Pedosphaera parvula Ellin514: one gene and its partner. The protein of the gene in region 1 interacts with the protein of each later gene in a pairwise test. Links are inferred from orthologs where the notes say so. Each region holds a gene or a part of one and is shown in the gene's direction. Other genes may lie near its edges.

Evidence for each region.
Region 2: the proteins of CFLAV_RS08840 (region 1) and CFLAV_RS06815 interact in binary tests that used the Escherichia coli proteins (3 or more experiments, as listed by UniProt). The link is inferred for Pedosphaera parvula Ellin514 from one-to-one orthologs.

Annotation. Positions count from the first base shown.
Region 1 is NZ_ABOX02000008.1:198,688-205,907, reverse strand. Bases 1,429-4,228 are described here. They hold CFLAV_RS08840 (cysteine desulfurase), read left to right. Parts: upstream 1,429-2,097; coding sequence 2,098-3,360; downstream 3,361-4,228. Other genes in these bases: CFLAV_RS08830 (iron-sulfur cluster scaffold-like protein), read left to right, coding at 3,927-4,228; CFLAV_RS08835 (rhodanese-like domain-containing protein), read left to right, coding at 3,365-3,916; sufT (putative Fe-S cluster assembly protein SufT), read left to right, coding at 1,515-2,084; sufU (Fe-S cluster assembly sulfur transfer protein SufU), read left to right, coding at 1,429-1,454. In the rest of the region: Fe-S cluster assembly protein SufD, read left to right, coding at 1-959; more of sufU, read left to right, coding at 996-1,428; more of CFLAV_RS08830, read left to right, coding at 4,229-4,430; CFLAV_RS08825 (amidohydrolase), read right to left, coding at 4,472-6,238; CFLAV_RS08820 (hypothetical protein), read left to right, coding at 6,412-6,630; CFLAV_RS08815 (sulfatase family protein), read right to left, coding at 6,659-7,220. UniProt on the Escherichia coli protein: Cysteine desulfurases mobilize the sulfur from L-cysteine to yield L-alanine, an essential step in sulfur metabolism for biosynthesis of a variety of sulfur-containing biomolecules.
Region 2 is NZ_ABOX02000006.1:165,145-172,268, reverse strand. What follows is about bases 4,421-7,124. They hold CFLAV_RS06815 (SufE family protein), read left to right. Parts: upstream 4,421-5,402; coding sequence 5,403-5,846; downstream 5,847-7,124. Other genes in these bases: CFLAV_RS06805 (tRNA threonylcarbamoyladenosine dehydratase), read right to left, coding at 6,670-7,124; CFLAV_RS06810 (TatD family hydrolase), read left to right, coding at 5,843-6,655; CFLAV_RS33935 (cupin domain-containing protein), read right to left, coding at 4,704-5,273; CFLAV_RS06825 (VWA domain-containing protein), read left to right, coding at 4,421-4,695. Outside these bases: CFLAV_RS06835 (ATP-binding protein), read left to right, coding at 100-1,176; CFLAV_RS06830 (DUF5682 family protein), read left to right, coding at 1,195-3,528; more of CFLAV_RS06825, read left to right, coding at 3,541-4,420. UniProt on the Escherichia coli protein: Participates in cysteine desulfuration mediated by SufS. Cysteine desulfuration mobilizes sulfur from L-cysteine to yield L-alanine and constitutes an essential step in sulfur metabolism for biosynthesis of a variety of sulfur-containing biomolecules.

The DNA of each region.
Region 1 (7,220 bases):
CGGCTTTGTTGGAAAAGCATCTGGGACGTTACGTGAAGCCCGAAGGCACGGCGTTCTCGGCGTTGAACACGGCGTTTTTTCATGATGGCGCTTTTATCCATGTGCCGGCGGGCAAGGTGATCGAGGAGCCGGTGCATTTGTTGTTCGTGACGACTTCGAAGGAACCGGGCACAACGGTGCATCCGCGCAATTTGATTATCGCGGAGCGCGGGAGTCAGGCGACGGTCATCGAGAGTTATGTCAGCACGGTGGATGGGCCGTATTTCACGAATGTGGTGAGTGAGATGGTCATTGGTGAAGACGCGGTGGTGGAGCATTGCAAGTTTCAGGACGAGAGTCCGGAGGCGTTTCACATTGCAGCGGTCAATGTGCAACTCGGAAAGGGTTGCAATTTTATTGCTCATTCCATTGCCTTGGGTGCGAAACTTTCGCGCAACAATATCTGGACGAACCTGGATGCGGAACGGGTGGAATGCGTGCTGAATGGTCTTTACCTCACGAAGGACGAGCAGTTGGCGGACAACCATATGATCGTGGAGCATGCGAAACCGCATTGCAACAGCCACGAGTATTACAACGGAATTTTAGCCGGCAAATCGCGGGGAGTTTTTCACGGTCGCATTTTGGTGCGTCCGGATGCGCAGAAGACGGATGCGAAGCAGACCAACAAAAACCTGTTGCTCTCGGATGACGCGACGATTGATACGAAGCCGCAACTGGAAATTTATGCCGATGACGTGAAGTGCACGCACGGCGCGACGGTGGGGCAGTTGAATGAAGAGTCGATTTTTTATCTGCGCGCGCGCGGCATCGGCAAGGAAACGGCGCGGCGGATGTTGATCCATTCCTTTGCCGGCGAAATTATTGCCCGGGTGCGAAATGCGGCGTTGCGTGAGGAATTGGATGCGATCGTTTGGGATCGCCTGGAACAGAATGCTTTGGCTGGTGAGAAGAAATGAATGATGCATGCGCGTGCTTCGGCTCGCGACTGAGATATGTCTGAAGATTTGGATGATTTATATCAGCAAGTGATCCTGGATCACTGCAAATCACCGCGCAATTTCCACACGTTGGAAGGGGCGAATCGCAAGGGCGAAGGTTACAATCCGCTCTGTGGCGATAATTACACCGTCTTTCTGAAAATGAATGGCGATACCGTGGAGGATGCAGCTTTCCAAGGCTCAGGCTGTTGCATTTCCAAGGCTTCGGCATCATTGCTCACCAGCATCATCAAAGGCAAAAGCAAAGCTGAGGTGAAGGAATTGTTCAAGAAGGTGCACACGATGGTGACTACCGGGGAGGTGGATGATGAAGGGGTGGGCAAGTTGGCGGTGTTCGCGGGTGTCCATAAATTTCCAGCGCGCGTCAAATGTGCGATCCTTTCCTGGCACGCAGCAGTGGCCGCAGTGGAGGGTCAGGATGGACCGGTGACGACGGAAAACGAGAACACATAGACAGCTCAAACGTATCCACCAAGACAGGATGCTCCTTTTCGGTTATATTTTTAAATCGATATGAACAGCAACGAACCAGTCACATTGAAGCGCGATTGCGAGGCTTCGGTTATCCCGGTGGGAACGAAGGTTTCCTTGTTGGCCGGCGAGCAAGCCTACATTACTCAATCACTGGGCGGCAGTTACACGGTGATCGTGAATGGCAATATGTTCCGCATCGATGGCAAGGATGCGGATGCCCTGGGATTGGAAGTGGAGGCGCCGACGAGACGCGTCCCGACCTCAACCACCTATGGGCCCATCACGCAGGAAAAGCTGGATACGGAAGTATGGAATCAGTTGCGCAGTTGCTACGACCCGGAAATTCCGGTGAACATTGTCGATCTCGGGCTGGTTTACGATTGCAAGATTGAACCGATTCCCGGCGCGTCAGAAAGCTTTCGAGTGGATGTGAAGATGACTTTAACGGCGCCAGGTTGCGGCATGGGCCCCACCTTGCAAGCGGATGTGCAAAACAAGTTGCTCTCCCTTGAAGGGGTGGATGATGTGAATGTGGAACTGGTGTGGGAGCCGCAATGGAATCAGGGCATGCTCACTGAAGCCGCCAAGCTGCAACTAGGGCTGATGTAATTTTTTCAAGCCGATGATTTCCGAAACCACCATTTCAACTCAGCAGAAAAAGATGATTGATTGGGCCAAACTACGCGCCGATTTTCCCATCCTGGATCAGCAGGTCCATGGGCATCCATTGGTTTATTTGGATAATGCAGCGAGCAGCCAGAAGCCTCGCGCGGTGATCGATTGCCTCTCAAATTATTATGAGAAGGACAATGCGAACGTGCATCGCGGCATACATGAATTGAGCAATCGGGCGACAGCGGCGTTTGAAGCTTCCCGGCAGCGGGTCGCGACGTTCATCAACGCGAAAACCCAGGACGAAATCATTTTCACGCGCGGCACAACGGAAGGCATCAATTTAATTGCTGCTTCCTGGGGCAGCAAAAACATCAAGGCTGGCGATAAGATTTTGCTAACGGAGATGGAGCATCACAGCAACATCGTTCCCTGGCAATTGCTCGCCGAGAAGACTGGCGCGAAGCTGGTCTATATCCCAGTGACAGGCGATGAAGGATTGCTGGACCTCAGCAAGCTGGACCAACTGCTCACGCCTGAAGTGAAGCTTTTTGCCTTCACCCATATTTCCAACACGCTCGGCACGCTAAATCCGGTGGCGGAGTTGTGTGAACGCGCGCGCAAATTGGGTGTGACCACGCTGGTTGACGCTGCGCAGAGCGCCGGACATTTGCCGCTCGATGTTCAATCGCTCGGTTGCGATTTCCTCGTATTCTCAGGACACAAGATTTGCGGGCCAACCGGTATTGGCGTGCTTTGGGGGCGGCAGGAGATTTTGGACAACATGCCACCTTATCACGGTGGCGGTGAAATGATCGTGACGGTTGATTTCTTCAAGAGCACTTTCAAGAAAGCGCCGCATCGGTTTGAAGCTGGCACACCGGACATTTCAGGCGTCATTGCCCTGCATGCCGCGCTGGATTATCTCGATGCGGTTGGCCGTGAAAACATTTTCAAACATGACCAGGAGTTGGCCACCTACTGTTACGATCAGTTGGCGCAGCTTAAGAATGTGCGGTTGTTTGGACCGAAGACCGGTCGCGCCGGATTGGTGAGCTTCCTGCTGGAGGACGTGCACGCGCACGATGTCGTGACCGTGGCCGACCAACGTGGTGTGGCTCTCCGCGGCGGGCATCATTGCAACCAGCCTTTGATGAAGAAACTCGGCATCGCCTCGACTGCGCGGGCGAGTTTTTATTTCTATAATACCCGCGCCGAGGTGGATCGCTTCATCGAGGTGACCCGGGAAATTCAAAAGTTTTTTGGAGCATAAAGTTATGGCTGCAACACCAGAATCCATCGGGCCAAAATCAAACATGGGTGAAGTGCTGGAAGCGTTTCCCGGAGCACAACGCGCGATGTTCCGCCGTTATCACATTGGCGGCTGCAGTAGTTGCGGGTTTCAGATGACTGAGACATTGGAACAGGTTTGCGCCCGCAATAACAATTTGGCAGTGGATGAAGTGTTGGCTCATATCCGGAGCAGTCACGAAGACGATGCCAGGATATTGATTTCGGCGAAGGAATTGGCCGGGCTCTTGAAAAGCGGCACAGAAGTTAAGTTGATTGATATTCGCTCGCGGGAGGAATATGAGGCGACTCATATCGATGGCGCCATTTTGCTTTCACAGCCTGTGATGCAGGAGATTTTGGCAAAGTGGGATCCAAACAAATTATTGGTGCTCATTGATCATGCGGGTAAACAGGGTTTGGACGCTGCCGCGTATTTCACTGGTCATGGTTTAAAAAACGTGCGCTGCCTGCGTGGCGGCATTGATGCCTGGGCTCAGGAAGTGGATGACAATGTTCCACGTTATCAGTTGGCGTAAGGATTCTGTTATGGACAAGGATTTGGAAAAGAGAATTCGTGAAGCGATGCTCAACCCGCAAAACATGGGTGAACTTGCGAACGCCGATAGCGTCGGCACCGTGGGCAATTCCGATTGCGGCGAGATGCTACGCCTGTGGGTGAAATTCAAGGATGACAATGGCAGGAAGGTCATCGACAAAGCCACCTTCCAATCATTTGGTTGTGAGACGGCGATTGCCGTGGCGAGCCTCGCCACAGAGTTGATTCGGGGCAAAACGGCCGAGGAAGCCCTCGCGTTAAAAACCGAAGATTTGGCGGGTGAACTTGGGCCATTGCCGCCCATGAAAATTCATTGTGCGCAACTCGTGGAAGGCGCCCTTCGCTCTGCGCTTGAACCTGGCGAAGAGTTAAAGCCTGCCTCCGCCCCGGCTCCGATGGCCGTTTCTCAAGCCTCAGCCAATTTGGGTGACAGCCTGAAACCCAAGGAAGGTGTTAAGATCGTTTTCCTTAACAAAAAGCAGGATGCCCAATAGCCGCTTTGCAGCCCGGACATCCTGCTGGAGTCTGAAGAAAGTTAGTTCTTAGCTTCGAAAACAATTTTTCCGCCCACCATGGTCATCAAGACTTTGGTGCCACGCACATCGTTCACGGAACATTTCAAGATGTCTCGATCGACGATGATGAGATCCGCAAACTTATCAGCCTCCAATGAGCCTTTTTTAGTCTCCTCAAAATTCAAATAGGCATTGTTGATCGTATAAAAACGGATGGCCTGCTCTCGAGTTAATTTCTCGTCTGGATTGAGGACACGACCACTTTCAGTCATGCGAGCGAGTGTGATCCACATGCCCAGCCAGGGATTCCATGGATTGGCAGCATCAATGGAGTCAAGCTTCACCATATGATCACTGCCTCCGCCGATAATGATGCCTTCGTCAAACCACGTTTTAAAAGGCTGGAAGTTTTCCATGCGTTTTTCACCCAAAGTTCTGAGCAGGCTATCCCCATCCTTATAAAGCCATGCAGGCTGCATGTCGGCGGCCACCCCGAGTCTCTTGCATTTTTCCCAATTCTGGGCTGTCTGAAAATTACCGTGAGTAATCAAAAAGCGCCGCTGCGTAATATTGGTTTTGAACTGAATGGATTGGTATGTGTTTAACAACGCATCCATTGCAGCATCCCCCGCACAATGTGCTGTCAACTGCCACCCACGCTGGGCGGCTTCGAGATAAAGCTCAGTCAGGATTTCCGTGTTGGGATAGAGAATTCCTCGGTAGGCGGCTTCGGTGATCTGATAGGTCGGCCCCACGCCCCATGGCGTACGCATATAAGCGGTGCCGATAAGCATGCCCCCGTCCATGAAGGTTTTGAGCGGCCCAATGCGCACCCAATCGTCTCCCACACCGGTTGGACCATAAGGAAGCTTGTCCGGACCGGCATTGGTGATGGCATCCAGGCGAAGAATCGACTCTTCGATATTAGTGGCGAGTTCGATAACGCGCGTACAATTAATTCGCACCGTCAACTCATTGGATTTGCTGAGACGACGAAACATGTCAATCGCCTCAGGTTCAGTCCGACGCTCGCCAATGCTGGTAATACCCTGTTCGTTGTACAAATGGTACAGATGCTTCAATGCCTCTTGATGTTCTGCAGGCGTGGGCTCTTTCACGGGTGCCGGGAGAGCAAGCAGTTGTGCAGCATTGCGCAGAAGCCCCGTGGGCTTAAGCGTCTTGGGATTCTTCACCACCTCACCCGAAGGAGGATTAGTGGTTGAGCTCGAAATTTTTGACAGTTCCAGGGCCTTGGAATTGGCCATGGATACAGGACCACAATTCCAATACACAGGATTATTGGAAGCCGCCTTGTCCAACTCCACCAAGGTGGGGAGCCGCCCCTCTTTTAAGCGTGTGGGATAAACTCTTTCCAAAATAATCCAACTTCCCGGAGGCTTTTCTTCAGTCTGCTTACGAATATAATGCAGAGCCTCGGCAATGGATTCGAAATTGGGCTGCGTTCCTGCAAATTCACTGACCGATGCCTTGTACGAGTGCACATGGCTGTCGTACAACCCGGGCATGACCGACTTTCCCTTCGCCTCAATGATGCGGGTGTTTGGTCCGGCGTAACGGGCAATTTCCTTGTTTTTGCCCACCGCAAGGATGCGATCACCCTTAACGGCAATTGCCTCTTCGACAGCAAATTTGGAATTTACCGTGACAACCTTGGCATTCTGGATGATGAGGTCGGCAGTCTCGGAGGCCTGGTTCGCTTTGCAAACAGTCGAACCAAGCACTGCACAAGAAAGGGACACTACCGCGAGGATGTTACTCAATTTCATAAATAATACCGGCTTTGCACCGCAGATTTTTGCACACATTCAGAGTCGCAATTCCTTTGAGCATCTTTCAAGCCAATTGATGATTTCAAGCCTTTGCCGCCGCCATTTTGCAGTTTCAATCTCGAATGCCAGGTTTTCGTGATCATTAGACATTTGAATGTATCTTCCAGCTTATGAAGGAACTACGGGTCTTGGAAACCTCCAGCCAACCGGAAACAGCATCGAAAATCCCCAGGGAATTCACAGCGTTCGCCCTGTGCGGCAAGGTGGTTGCCTTGCCGCAGGTGTCGCGATTGGCGCCGCATTCGGCAATATCGTCACCGCCGTTGTGGCGGATTCGTGAAGAAAAAGTGTTGGTGGAAATTCGCGACCTGCTCAAGGCCAAGCGTTAAGCTGGCAAGGACTCAGTCACGACATCAATCAATTGCTGGTTTGTTTGAGCAACTTCCCAAGCTCGGATTTAAGCTCCTGCAAACTGGACCTGGCGCTTTGCTCCTTGATCAAGTTTTTCATCTCATACGAATCGGCTTTCAGATTGTACAGTTCGTCCATGCCTTCCAGCTCTGTATAATGAATGTATTTCCATTGTTCCGTGCGGATTGCCTGCCATGTTGGTGTGCGGGGATACGCCTTTTCCTGAAAATACTCGAATAAAGCTGATTTTCGCCACTCAACAGAGTCCTTGTTGAAAAGAGGCACCAGTGAGCGGCCTTGCATGGACCTCGACACGGGCGCATGGGCCAGCTCCAGCAGGGTCGGAGCTATATCTATATTCAGAACCATCTGATCACGCACAGTGCCTGGTTTGATAAGCTTCGGATAGCGGATCAACAGCGGATCTCGAATCGATTCTTCGTAGGCCCAGCGTTTGTCGCCCAAATGGTGCTCCCCCCAGAAATAGCCGTTGTCACTTGTGAAAATAATAACCGTGTTTTCCAACTGCCTGGATTCCTCCAGCGCCCTCAGCAATTGTCCCACGCCT
Region 2 (7,124 bases), on another replicon or contig:
GCGTGTTTCGTGTTCCGCGTAGGCCATCTCTCGTGTCCGCCAATCATTTGCCGCAATTTAAAACGGGAAAAACTTCGACTTAATTTGAAATAAAACATTATGAATGCATTAAGGGAACATGCGGAACAACAGTATGCGGAGGAATTATCAAAACTGGCGAAGGTGGATACGAAGACGCGTCCGCCGCGCTGGCAATTATCGCCATGGGCAGTGGCGACTTACCTGCTGGGTGGAAAACTGGACGACGGGTTTGTGGTGTCGCCAAAATATATCGGCAACCGGCGGGTGATTGAAATTGCGATTGCGACGCTGGCGACGGATCGGGCGCTGCTCTTGCTGGGAGTGCCGGGCACGGCGAAGACCTGGGTCGCCGAACATCTGGCGGCGGCGATTGCGGGGGACTCGACGTTGCTGGTGCAGGGCACGGCGGGAACGAGTGAGGAATCGGTGCGCTATGGTTGGAATTATGCGCGGTTGCTGGCGGAGGGGCCATCGCGGAAGGCGCTGGTGGCGAGTCCATTGATGCGCGCGATGCAGGAGGGAAAGATTGCGCGGGTCGAGGAACTGACACGCATTCCCGCTGACGTGCAGGATTCGTTGATCACGATTTTGTCGGAAAAGACACTGCCAATTCCTGAACTGGGAGAAGAAGTGCAGGCGGTGAAAGGATTCAATGTGATTGCCACCGCAAACAATCGGGATCGCGGGGTGAATGAACTTTCGAGCGCGTTGAAGCGGCGCTTTAACACCGTGGTGCTGCCGCTGCCGGATTCGATCGAGGAAGAAGTGAGCATCGTGCAACAGCGGGTGGAGAGTTTGGGGCGCGCGCTGGAATTGCCGGCCGAACCACCAGCCTTGGAGGAGATACGGCGGATCGTAACGGTATTTCGCGAGTTACGCAGCGGAGCGACAGCGGATGGAAAAACCAAGGTGAAATCGCCCACGGGAACTCTCAGCACAGCGGAAGCCATTTCAGTGGTGAACAATGGGCTTTCACTCGCGGCGCATTTTGGCGATGGAACGATGCGGGCGGCCGATGTGGCGAGTGGTTTGATCGGAGCGGTGGTGAAGGATCCGATTCAAGACCGGGTTGTGTGGCAGGAATATTTGGAAACCGTGGTGAAGGAGCGGGACGGTTGGAAGGATTTGTACCGGGCTTGCAAAAATCACGATTGAGCCAGGAAGGATATCACCATGTCGGTTCATATCTTTGGTATAAGACATCATGGTCCCGGCTCAGCGCGGAGTTTGCGCGAGGCGCTGGAAGCGTTGAAGCCTGACATGATTTTGGTGGAAGGTCCACCCGATGCGGAAGCAGCGCTACCGCTGCTGATGCATGAACAGATGGAACCGCCGGTGGCGTTGCTCGTCTATGTGCCGGAGAATCCCAAGCAGGCAGTTTATTATCCGTTTGCGGTGTTCTCGCCCGAATGGCAGGCCCTGCGATATGGCTTCGGCAAAAATGTTCCGGTGCGCTTCATGGATTTGCCGCTGACACATCAATTGGCGGAGGAAGCTTTGGAGGCAAAGGAGATCGCAGTCAAAGGTGATGAAGCCGATGCGGAAGCAGAGTGTGAGGAATGCGAAATTACTCAGGAACAGCCGATAGAGCCAGCATTGTTACCTGCTTTGAAAGCCTTGTTGCAACGTGATCCCCTCGCCCACCTGGCGGAAGCGGCGGGTTATAGCGACAGCGAGCGTTGGTGGGAACACATGGTGGAGCATCGGCATAATAGCACGGAACTGTTTGAAGCGATTCTGGAGGCAATGACGGCATTACGCGAGGCGTCGTTGGAATCTTCATTGGCGATACTCAATCCGCTTCGCGAGCAACGACGTGAAGCGCACATGCGGCAGACCATTCGCGTGGCGGAGAAGGAAGGATTTCAGCGAATAGCGGTTGTGTGTGGAGCTTGGCATGCGCCGGCATTGACGAAAATGCCAGCGGCGAAGGAGGACGCGGAGTTGCTGAAAGGATTGCTGAAAGTGAAGGTCCAGGCGACGTGGGTGCCGTGGACTTACGGGCGGCTGGCGTTTGCGAGCGGTTATGGCGCGGGGATTGAATCGCCGGGATGGTATCAGCACCTGTGGGATTGCCGGGATGGCAAGAAAGGCAGGAACGCGGAGACGCAGGATATTATCATCAAGTGGCTGACGCGGGTGGCGCATCTGCTGCGCGGAGAAGATTTGGATGCGTCGTCAGCTAGCGTGATTGAAACCGTGCGGCTGGCGGAGTCGTTGGCGGCAGTGAGGAGTCGTCCCCTGCCCGGCCTGCCCGAATTAAATGAAGCAACGCAAACGGTTTTGTGTCACGGCGAACATCTGCCGTTGCGGTTGATCCATGACAAGCTCGTGGTGAGCGAGCGTCTGGGCAAAGTGCCGGATGAAACGCCGGTGGTGCCATTGCAACAGGATTTGCAACGCGAGCAGAAACGACTGCGTTTGCCGCCGGAGGCTTTGGAGAAAATGCTGGACCTGGACTTACGCAAAGATACGGATCTTGGACGGAGCCAATTGTTGCATCGACTGAATTTATTGAACATTCCATGGGGCCAGGCAGAGCGGGCGAGCGGGAAGAAAGGGACTTTTCACGAAGTGTGGCGCGTGCGATGGCAGCCGGAATTTGCGGTCGCGATTATTGAGGCAGCCATTTGGGGAAACACGGTGGCGAGTGCGGCGTCGGGTCGGGCGTATAAATTGGCAGAGGAGGCGCCGGCGTTGCCGGAATTGACGGCGTTGTTGGACCAAACGTTGCTGGCTGATTTGCCTGATGCGATTCGGCATATCATGGTCCGGCTGCAAAACGAAGCAGCGGTGGCGAGTGATGTGCCGCAGTTGATGGCCGCGCTGCCGCCATTGGCGCAGATTTTAAGATATGGCAACGTGCGTCAGACAGACTCGACGTTGATCGATCAGATTGTTTCGGGATTGGTGGCGAGAATTTGCATTGGGTTGCCGGTAGCATGTGCTTCGCTGGATGATGAGGCGGCAGCAGATATGTTCGAACGTTTGCTGGCGGTTCAAAGTGCGCTCTCACTGTTGCAAAAGGAAGAGTATCTCAAGGCGTGGCAGACAGTTTTAAAACAACTCTCGCAGCAGCAAGGAATTCACGGATTGTTAGCGGGGCGGTGTTGTCGCCTGCTGATGGATGCGGGAGTTTTCAGCCGGGAGGAATCGGCGCGGCGGATGGGATTGGCATTATCCACCGCGAATGAGCCTGTTCAGGCGGCGGCCTGGGTGGAAGGTTTTCTCAAAGGAAGCGGATTGTTGCTCCTGCACGATGAATCGTTGTGGCAGGTGTTGGATGAGTGGGTTTGCGAGTTGAAGGATGAAACCTTTACAGCATTACTGCCTCTGCTGCGGAGAACTTTTTCGACCTTCTCCGCACCCGAAAGAAGGCAGATGGGCGAACGAGTGCGGAGCGGAACGTCAAAGCTTGCAAGCCAGGTGCAAAAGATGGATTTCGACGAGGAACGCGCAGCGAAGGTTCTGCCGTTGGTTGCAAAGTTGTTGGGAATTGAAAACTAAAGGGAATTTACCATGTCCACAGCTACACAGAATAAAGAGGAAAGATTGAGACGGTGGCGGTTGGTTTTGGGTGGAGATGAGGCAGACGGGACAGGCTTTGGGCTGTCCGGAACCGACGCTGGAATGGACAAGGCATTGGGTGCGCTTTATGAGTCCGAGCGGAAGGGCGGACTTGGCAGTTCGAATCCCAACGTTTCGCGCTGGCTGGGAGATATTCGGACTTACTTCCCTTCAACAGTGGTGCAGGTGATGCAGAAGGATGCATTGGAACGATTGAATCTGCAGCAGATGTTGCTGGAGCCGGAATTGTTGCAGGCAGTCCAACCGGATGTGCACCTGGTGGCGAATCTGTTGGCCTTGAAAAACATCATGCCGAGCAAGACTAGGGAAACGGCACGGATGGTTGTTCGGAAGGTAGTTGAAGAGTTGGAACGGAAACTGGCGAATCCGATGCGACAGGCGGTGATGGGGAGCTTGAATCGCGCGACACGCAATCGCAGGCCGCGGCACAATGAAATTGATTGGAACCGCACCATTCGGGCCAACTTGAAACATTATCAACCGGAGTATCGCACGATTGTCCCAGAAACACGGATTGGTTACGGACGCAAGCGCTCATCGCTTCGCGACATTATTTTGTGCGTGGATCAGAGTGGGTCGATGGCAACTTCGGTGGTTTACGCGGGAATTTTCAGCGCGGTACTCGCATCGCTGCCAGCAGTGCAAACGCGGATGGTGGTGTTCGATACGGCAGTCGTGGATTTAAGCGATAAGCTGAGTGATCCGGTGGATGTGTTGTTTGGCACGCAACTGGGAGGTGGTACGGATATCAACAAGGCATTGAGCTATTGCCAGGGATTGATCCGCCAACCGCAGGACACAATTCTTGTATTGATCAGCGATCTTTATGAAGGTGGCAACAGCAAGGAAATGTTGAAACGCATGGGATCCATTGTAGCTGCGGGGACGCAGGTGGTGACCTTGCTGGCGTTAAATGATGACGGGGCTCCGATGTTTGATCATCAACACGCCGCAGCATTTGCCGGCATGGAGATTCCTTCATTTGCCTGCACCCCCGATTTGTTTCCGGAGCTTATGGCGGCGGCGATTTCCAAACAGGATATTGGACAATGGGCGGCGACACGAAACGTAGCCGTGACGAAGTAGACTGGAGGTTAACTGTTCCAATATTGGAAGATTGGGCCCTCATGACTGTAGATGGGATCAGCTTCAGGGAATGGAGCGTGCGCGATATTATGGTCAGCCTGCGGACGCTCGCCTTTCCGGCCATAATTCATATCCCATGGTTGGCCGCCAGGATAAGCGCCGACAACTCCAAGGTTGGCACTCGAACCGAGATTTTTATGAGCCACACCAGCTGGAATGATAACGACATCGCCGTAGCGCAATTTTTGCGTGATACCATTTTCACCACCGAAGCGGACGGTGGCCGAGCCATTGTAGATACCAAGGACTTCGTGGGTGGTGCTGTGATAGTGGTGAAACGTATAAATTCCATTTCGCCAGGAACCTTCCCAGTCGTGAGCGGCAAACAAACGCTCAAAAATGGAGGCGGGATCTCGGCGCTCAGCTAGATCAATAGCTTGATGATAAATTAACAGAGGTAGTTTCGGGTTGTTGGGTATGCTGCCGTCATCCTTCAAATTAAAAGAAAGTACACGCGGTGGGTTGATGCACCTTTCGAGGTCCCGAGGCACCGACACTGTGGATGTCTTCGCACTCATAATACAAAATGCCAGAGGAACGTGAAGAATCAACCGGTAGATTTATCACTCTGGATACCTAATTACCCCAATCTGGTGTTGTAATGAGCCTGATGCTAGTCTGCCTCGGCAAATGACGTTTTAACAACCATGACAGCCAAAGACAAGAAGCAGGCATTGCTAACCGAGCTCGCGCACTTCAAAGATGCGCAGCAACGATTTGCCTACGTGGTGGAACAAGGCCGCAGACAGGAGCCGCTGAAGGAAACGTTCAAGATCGATGCTTATCGCGTGGAAGGTTGTCTGGCAAAACTGTGGCTGGTGTCGGAGTTTAAAGAGGGAAAATGTTATTTTCACACGGATTCCGAATCCGCCATCATGAAGGGTATTTCCACGGTGCTTTGCAATTTTTATAGTGATCTGACGCCTTTGGAAATTGTGAGCCATGATCCCTCGTTTTTGGCTGAAGTAGGAATCACACAACATTTAACCCCCAATCGGCGGAATGGCTTGGCACGAGTCTGGGAAAAAATCCGCGATTATGCCCAGACTCAATTGACCTCAGTTTCAGAACCCAAAAGGAAACTTGAATGAGTGCGGCACTTTACGACGCTCATAACCATTTGCAGGCCACCGAGCTTTCTCCTCATTTGGGCACGATACAGAGGCAATTGAACGAATTGAACGTCGCAAAGATGGTTGTCAATGGCACCCAGGAGCAGGATTGGCCGGCAGTGTTGGAATTGGCTCGCAACAACCGCATGGTCATTCCCACATTTGGTTTGCATCCATGGTACGTCTCTCAACGTTCTGTTCATTGGCAGGAAAAATTGACGACTTGTCTAAATCAGGTTCCGGCAGGGATTGGAGAGATCGGACTGGATCGATGGATCGAAGATTACGATCTGCCGCAGCAGGAGGAAGTGTTTGTATGGCAATTACGGCTGGCTGCTGAAAGAAACCTGCCGGTGAGCATTCACTGTTTGCGCGCCTGGGGAAGGCTGCTGGAACTGCTACAGGAACAACCTCGACCGCAGTGTGGTTTTTTGCTCCATTCCTATGGCGGACCGCAGGAGATGATTCAGCCGCTCGCAAAACTGGGCGCCTACTTTTCAATCTCTGGACATTTTGCCCAGGAACGAAAAGGCAGGCAACAGGAGGTGTTCCGGCAGGTGCCGCGTGACCGATTGCTGATCGAGACCGATGCACCGGACATGTTGCCGCCGGAAAAATATACCGACTTTCCGATCACTGGTGAAAGTTCAGGAAAAGCAGTGAACAACCCGGCTAACATTGGGGCCATCTATCGTTTTGTAGCAGAGCTGGTGGATGAGCAGGCGGATGTGCTGAGGCAGAGAACTGAAGAGAACTTTAGGAAACTGTTTGGCAGGCTGCTGGATTAGTTCTTTGACAACAGTTATTTTTCACGTTGCGCAATCTCGTGAACGATATGCGCAGTCGCAAGAAAGGCAAAAGCGCCAGTCACGAAAGTTGCGCTGCCAAAGCCACTGCTGCAATTGAGCCGGTGGTCAGTGCCTGGTTCGGGTTGAGGGCATACCGAACCATCCTGAGAGGGATAAACCGGGAGTTCCGTTGAGCAGACACAGGCGACGTTGAACTTTTTTTCGCCGCGTGGAAAACCATGGCGGGTGCGCAGTTTGCTTCGGGTTTCCCGCAGGAGACGGTCATTTGTGGATTGGGTCAGGTCAACCAGTTGAATGGCGGCGGGATTACGACGACCGCCCGCAGCCCCGGTCGTGATAATGGGAATGCCTTTGTCACGGCACAGCGCGATCATCAGGCATTTTTTAGAAGAGCTATCGATGGCATCAAGCACATAGTCAAAGCGGGTAGCGAGGATTTCCTGCGCGT